Linked DNA regions of Minwuia thermotolerans. The protein of the gene in region 2 interacts with the protein of the main gene of each other region in a pairwise test. Links are inferred from orthologs where the notes say so. Each region holds a gene or a part of one and is shown on either strand. Other genes may lie near its edges. The genes, in order: CWC60_RS08055 and CWC60_RS13695.

Region 1 (3,313 bases), on a different replicon or contig from region 2:
CGATGAAGAACAGGTGCCCGCCGTCATAGAGCTTCAGTTCGGCCTCGGCGATTCGCTCCGCCATGCGCCGCATCGTTTCCGGCAGCGCAATCTGGTCGTGCAGCCCGCCCGCCAGATGGACCGGCATGGGCAGGCCGGCCAGGGCCTCCCAGCAATCGTGCCCGGCGCGGGCCTGGATCTGGCCACGCGCGCCGCGCAGGAAACCCTCCTCGCCCGCGAACTCGGACTTGTCGGCACGCTTGCGCAGGACGTCGGCAGCGTCGGTGTCGAACCAGTCGTCCGTCACCCGGCTGTCGGAAAGTTTCATCATGCGCCGGAAGGCGGTCTCCTGATCGACCTCGGGCAGCTCGTGCAGCGGATAGGACGCGCCACCCGCACCGCCGGGGGAGGTGCAGTAGAGCGCAAGACGGCTGATCTTCTGCGGATACCGCGCCGCCAGGTTCTGGGCGACCATGCCGCCGAAGGAAATGCCCAACACCGGACAGGGCGCGAGACCCAGATGATCCATCAGCGCCGCGGCGTCCTCGGCGTAGTTGGCCATGGTGTAGCCGTCCTCGGGCTTGGTCGTCTGCCCAAGTCCGCGCTGATCGTAGCTGGTGACCCGGAAACGCTTCGTCAGCGGGCTGTCCGTCGCATTGGGATGGCGGCGCAGATCGCCTCCGGTGCCGCTGATGACCAGCATGTCTGGCCCTTCGCCGGCCTGCTCGTAATGGATGTCCAGATCCCGGATCTTCGCAAAGGGCATCTTCCCTCCCCCTCCCCGTTGTTTCGATCAGGCCGCGTCCAGCCCCATCTGCCAGAAAGCGCTCTCCAGCCGCGTCGCCTGGGCGAACACGGTGGCCAGGCGGTCGAAGCGGGCCTCGGTCAGCCTCTGTTCGCCGAGCCGGTCCAGATGCGCCAGCGCGCCCTGCATCACCTCCTGATATTCCTGCCCAGCATACATCCCGATCCAGGAGAGATAGGGATTGCCCTCGCGCTTCGTCGCCGGATCGTCCGCCAGCCTGCGCCCGATCTCGCCATAGCCGATGACGCAGGGACTGAGCGCGGCATGCAGGTCCAGCACGTCGCCCTGCAGACCGACCTCCAGCACGTAGCGGGTATAGGCCATGGTGGCGACGTCCTCGGGCGCGCGCTCCATTTCCTCGGGCGTGATGCCGAAACCGGCGCAGTAGTCCACGTGGAGCTTCATCTCGGTGTCGAGGATGCCGTTCATGACCTCGCCGGCGGCGCGCATCTCGGCCAGGCTCCCGGACTTGTAGACGGCGAGCGCATAGGCCCGCGCGAAGTGGGTCAGGAACAGGTAATCCTGAACCAGATAGTGGCGGAACGCGCGCTCGGGCAGCGTGCCGTCGGCCATGCCGCGGACGAAACCGTGCTCGACATAGTCGCGCCAGTCGTCGCCGGCCGCGGCCTTCAATCGCTGGAACAGGCTCATCCGATCAGCAGGTTGCGCGTGGCGCGCGGCAGATGGAACTCGATGCCGTCGAGTTCCTCGGTCAGCAGGATCTGGCAGCCGAGACGGGAAGTCTCCTGAAGATCGAAGGCGAGATCAAGCATGTCCTCCTCCTCCTCCTTCGGCTCGGGCAAGCGGTCGAACCAGGGATCGGGGACGATGACGTGGCAGGTCGAACAGGCCATGCAGCCCTCGCAGGCTCCTTCGATGTCGATGTCGTTGGCATGCGCCACATCGAGCACGGAATCGCCCGGCTTCGCCTCGACCGTCACCCGCCTGCCCTTCGCGTCGATGAAGTGAACCGTGATCATGTCCTCGCCTTCCGGATCGCCTCCGCCAGCGCGACGATGGCGATCTCGATGTCAGCCTCGGTCGTCGGCCGGCCGATGCCGATCCTGATCGAGGAACGGATCTCCGCTTCCGTCAATCCGATCGCCGCCAGAACGTGGGAGGGCGCGGACGAGACCGACGAGCAGGCCGAGCCCGTCGATACGGCGATCTCCGGCGCCTCCCGGATGACGTCGTCGGCATCGGCGCCATCGATGCGGAAATTGAGGTTGCCCGGCAGGCGCATGACCTCGCCGCCATTGAGGTGGACTCCTTCGGTGGTTTCCCTGAGCCCCGCCCAGAGCGTGTTGCGCAGGGTCGCGATCCGCCGCCTGTCCTCGGCCATGCTTTCGGCCGCCAGGCGCGCCGCCGCGCCGAAGCCCACCGCCAGCGGCGTGGGCACCGTGCCCGACCGGCGGCCCTCCTGCTGCCCGCCGCCGTGGAGCAGTGGCGGCAGATCGGCCATGGCCCGCTCCGACAGGATCAGCGCGCCGATGCCTTTCGGCCCGTAGAACTTGTGCGCGGTGAGGCTCAGCATGTCGACGCCCAGGCGTTCGAAGTCGACCGGTATGCGGCCCGCAGCCTGAGCCGCGTCGCAGTGCATCCACGCGCCCGCCTCACGGCACTGCCGAGCAATGCCGGCGACGGGCTGGATCGCGCCGATCTCGTTGTTGGCCAGCATCACGGACACCAGACCGACATCGCCCTTCGCCAGTTCGGCGGCCACCTTGTCGGGGCCGACGCCGCCGCCGGCGTCGACAGCCAGTTCGGTGACGTCGAAGCCCTCCGCCGCCAGGGCTCGCGCGCTTTCCAGCACGCAGGGATGCTCGATCGCCGAGACGAGAATGCGCCGCCGACCTTCGGGCAGAATCCGTGCAGCCCCCTTGAGCGCCCAGTTGTTGGCCTCTGTCGCGCCGCTGGTGAAGACGACCGCCTCGTCGGCGGCGTTGAGCAGCCGCGCGATCTCGGTGCGGGCGAGATCCACGGCAGCCTCCGCGTCCCAGCCATGCTCGTGATGACGCGAATGGGGATTGCCCGGCCGTTCGGTGAACCAGGGCAGCATCTCCTGCAGCACATCCGGATCGACCGGGGTGGTGGCGTGATGATCCAGATAGACGGGCGTTGTCATGCCGCCGTCTTCCGCCGCCAGAGCGCTTCCCAGGCAGCCAGCAGGGCGTCGATATCGGCCTCCGTCGTGGTCCAGCCGGTGGATATCCGGATGGCCTCGCCCGCCGCCTCTTCGTCGAAGCCCATCGCCCGGAGCACGTGGGAGGGCTGGACCTTGCCGGAGCTGCATGCGGCCCCGGCGCTTACCGCCACCCCGGCCAGATCGAGCGCCATGAGTTGGGTCTCCGCCGGCACGCCGGGCATCCGGACGCAGGTCGTGTTGGGCGCACGTTCGGCGCTTCGGCCAATGATTTCAGCCCCTTCACAGACGTCGCTCAAGCTGCGTTCGAGCCTGTCCCGCAGTGCCGCGAGACGCGCCGCTTCGCCGGTTTCCTGCGCCACGGCCTCGGCGGCCGCGCCGAAACC
Region 2 (3,253 bases):
GGTCCACGGGCCCGTCGATGTGCGCGACCTGGACGCCGACTTCTACGGCTTCACCGCCCACAAGCTCTACGGCCCCACCGGCCTCGGCGTGCTTTACGGCAAGCTGGACCTGCTCAACGCCATGCCGCCCTGGCAGGGCGGCGGCGAGATGATCGAGAAGGTCTCGTTCAAGGGCACCACCTACAAGGAGGCGCCGCACCGCTTCGAGGCCGGGACGCCGGCGATCGTGGAGGCCATCGGCCTCGGCGCGGCCATCGGCTATGTCGAGGAACTCGGCCGCGACGCCATCGCCGCGCATGAACAAGGGTTGTTGAACTACGCCAATGAACGTCTGCGTTCGATCGACGGCGTTCGTCTGATCGGCACGGCCGCGGACAAGGCGGCGATCGTTTCGTTCCTGGTGGACGGCATTCACCCCTACGACGTGGCTGCGGTGCTTGACCGCCAGGGCGTCGCCTGCCGCGTCGGCCATCACTGCGCGGAACCGCTGATGGACCGGCTGGGCGTGATCGGCACGGTGCGGGCGAGCTTCGGCCTCTACAACACCCTGGCCGAGGTCGATGCGCTGGCCGAAGGAATCGAGAAGGCGAAGAGGATGCTCGGCTGATGGCGCGCGAGGACTACCAGGAATTCGCGGAGACGCTGGAGGCGCTGGACGATGAGGACATGCGCTTCGAGTACATCCTCGATCTCGCCAAGGCGCAGGACCGCGAGGAATTCCCGGAGGAATGGAAGACCGAGGACAACCTGATGCACGGCTGCATGTCCCGGGTCTGGATCGTCCATGACCGAGAGGGCGGGCGGCACTATTTCAGGGGCGCCTCGGAGGCCGCGATCGTCAAGGGACTGGTCCGCATGATGACGAAGACGTTCTCCGGCCTGACGGACGAGGAAATCCGGCAGTTCAACGTCGACGACGTCCGGCGGCTCAATCTCGGCGCGCTCACCTTCCAGCGCCAGGTGGGCATGATGGCGATGCTGAAACACATGCAGAAACTGGCCGGTCAGCCGGCCGCGACGGAGGCTTGAGGTAATGTCGATGAACGGCGCCCCCGGAATGGATTTCATGATGACCCCGCCCGAGGACGTGGTCGCCTATGCCGGCGAATCCCGCGACGGGCTGACGGCGGTGGACCCGGAGAAGGTCGTGACGCAGCTCAAGACCGTCTACGACCCGGAGATCCCGGTCGACATCTACGAACTCGGCCTTATCTATCGCCTCGACTGCAAGGACAACGGCGATATCGACGTCGACATGACGCTGACAGCGCCCGCCTGCCCGGTGGCCGAGGAGATCCCGCAATGGGTCGCCGACGCCGTGGTCAAGACCGAAGGCGCGGGCAAGGTGATGGTGCAACTCGTCTTCGAGCCGCCCTGGACCCCCGACCGCATGTCGGACGAGGCGCGTCTCGAACTGGACATGTTCTGATGAATGGCAATCCGCAGTTCCTGGCGCCCCTGGACTTGATCCACGGGCCTGTGTCGCGGAAACGCCGGTTCAAGGATCCTCGGGTCAAGCCCGAGGAAGGCAAGGAAGCGAGGAAAGGAGACCGGGATGTTTGGCGCTCCTGACGGCAAACCGATCATGACCGTGACCGAGCGTGCGGTCGAACAGGTCAAGGCGCTGATCGCGCGCGCGGAGAAGCAGGGCGAGAAGCCCCTCGGCGTCCGCGTCGGCGTCAAGTCCGGCGGTTGCTCGGGCATGACCTACAACGTGGAATACGCCACCGAGCAGAAGAAGTTCGAGGAGACCGTCGACGCCGCCGGCGTGAAGGTCTTCATCGACCCGACCGCGACCATGTTCCTGCTCGGCGCGGAGATGGACTACGAAGAGACCATGTTCCGCTCCGGCTTCACCTTCTCCAACCCGAACGAGGCCGACCGCTGCGGCTGCGGCGAGAGCGTCTCCTTCAAGGTCGGCGAGGACGGCCAGCCGGTTCCGCAGCAATAGGCATCGGCCCTGGCGTCAATCGGGCGCATGGGCCCGACCGCGCCGCGATCCGAGGTGCGCCGCCATGACTTCGACACGCAAATGGCTGGGCCCGGCCATTGTCTTCGGCCTCGGCGCGCTCGTGGTCGCCATCCTCGGCGGGCTGGGCACGGAAATCGGGCCCTGGTACCGCTCCCTCGAGAAATCGGTCGTGCAGCCGCCCGGCTGGGTCTTCGGGCCGGTCTGGACCGCACTCTATGTCATCATCGCGGTGGCCGGCGCCTGGAGCTGGATGACGGCGGCGCCGGGCGCGCGCCGCGGGCTGGCGGCGCTCTGGATCGCCAACGCCGGGCTCAACGCGGCATGGACCTTCGTGTTCTTCACCCTGCAGCAGCCGCTGGCGGCGGTGGTCGTGATCGTGGCGCTCTGGCTGACGATCGTCCTGCTCATGCGGGCGATCTGGCCCCGTCACCGCGGGCCCGCCCTGCTTCTCGCACCCTATCTCGCCTGGGTAACCTTCGCGGCCTGGCTCAACATCGCCATTGTCGCGCTGAACTGAGACCGCGTGGGCCCCCTGGCGCGCCTTCGCCGTCCAGCCGGGTCAGAAGGCCTTCCAGACAGCCCGGCGGCGCGGCGGTGACTTCCCGCCTGCGGACCATGTCGCGCCGATACTCGAAGACCCGGATATCTTCGCCCAGCGTCAGCACCCGCCAGGCGCCGCCATCGGAGTCCGTGCGCCAGGGCACGGTTTGCGACTGGTGTTCATAGGCGTTCAGATAGTTGCCGGGCGGCGGCATCGCTTCGAGGTCGACGAGAAAGGCGGCGCCGAACCCTGTCATGCAGGCCGCGGCGAGCCAGAGATGAATGCACGGCACGATCGGTCCCCCATTGCCCTCGAGCCGAGCCTATCGGAGGCCCTGTGGGGTTTCTGTGGCCAAGCCGTGCCGGCCGGTGACAACGCGCTAGTCGTCGAAGATGGTCGGCGCGCGCCGCGCGACGGTCTGGCCGAAGCTGATCAGGGCGCGGTTGCGGCGTTGCGAGGCGCGAAGCGCCTCGCTGGCATTGGACAGTGAGGCCGAGCCCGCCGCCAGGCCGATGCGGCGGCGCGTTTCCCGGTCGGCGGCCAGCGCCTGGCGCATCAGGGAGCCGGACGAGGCGCTGACCCCCCGCACCCCGGCGGTGACCTGTTGCCGAGCCAGACCGCGTGCGAGTTTCTCTTCCTCCTCGCGCCTGGTCCGGGCGAGCTGCAACCGGGTCCGCGCCCGGCCGAGCTTCTTCTCGGCGTTGGCGGCGCCGATCTGGTTGGCGGCGTTCAGGCCGGAA

Evidence for each region.
Region 1: the proteins of CWC60_RS13695 (region 2) and CWC60_RS08055 interact in binary tests that used the Escherichia coli proteins (3 or more experiments, as listed by UniProt). The link is inferred for Minwuia thermotolerans from one-to-one orthologs.

Annotation. Positions count from the first base shown.
Region 1 is NZ_PIGG01000031.1:22,725-26,037, forward strand. The notes cover bases 99-3,097. They hold CWC60_RS08055 (ferredoxin family 2Fe-2S iron-sulfur cluster binding protein), read right to left. Parts: upstream 1,765-3,097; coding sequence 1,432-1,764; downstream 99-1,431. Other genes in these bases: CWC60_RS08045 (alpha/beta fold hydrolase), read right to left, coding at 99-745; tenA (thiaminase II), read right to left, coding at 773-1,435; CWC60_RS08060 (cysteine desulfurase family protein), read right to left, coding at 1,761-2,909; CWC60_RS08065 (cysteine desulfurase family protein), read right to left, coding at 2,906-3,097. Outside these bases: more of CWC60_RS08045, read right to left, coding at 1-98; more of CWC60_RS08065, read right to left, coding at 3,098-3,313. UniProt on the Escherichia coli protein: Ferredoxin are iron-sulfur proteins that transfer electrons in a wide variety of metabolic reactions. Although the function of this ferredoxin is unknown it is probable that it has a role as a cellular electron transfer protein.
Region 2 is NZ_PIGG01000040.1:193,422-196,674, reverse strand. What follows is about bases 315-3,253. They hold CWC60_RS13695 (HesB/IscA family protein), read left to right. Parts: upstream 315-1,555; coding sequence 1,556-1,951; downstream 1,952-3,253. Other genes in these bases: CWC60_RS13680 (hypothetical protein), read right to left, coding at 2,893-3,253; CWC60_RS13685 (hypothetical protein), read right to left, coding at 2,461-2,805; CWC60_RS13690 (TspO/MBR family protein), read left to right, coding at 2,016-2,489; CWC60_RS13700 (SUF system Fe-S cluster assembly protein), read left to right, coding at 1,040-1,429; CWC60_RS13705 (SufE family protein), read left to right, coding at 607-1,029. Also shown: more of CWC60_RS13710, read left to right, coding at 1-314. UniProt on the Escherichia coli protein: Is able to transfer iron-sulfur clusters to apo-ferredoxin. Multiple cycles of [2Fe2S] cluster formation and transfer are observed, suggesting that IscA acts catalytically.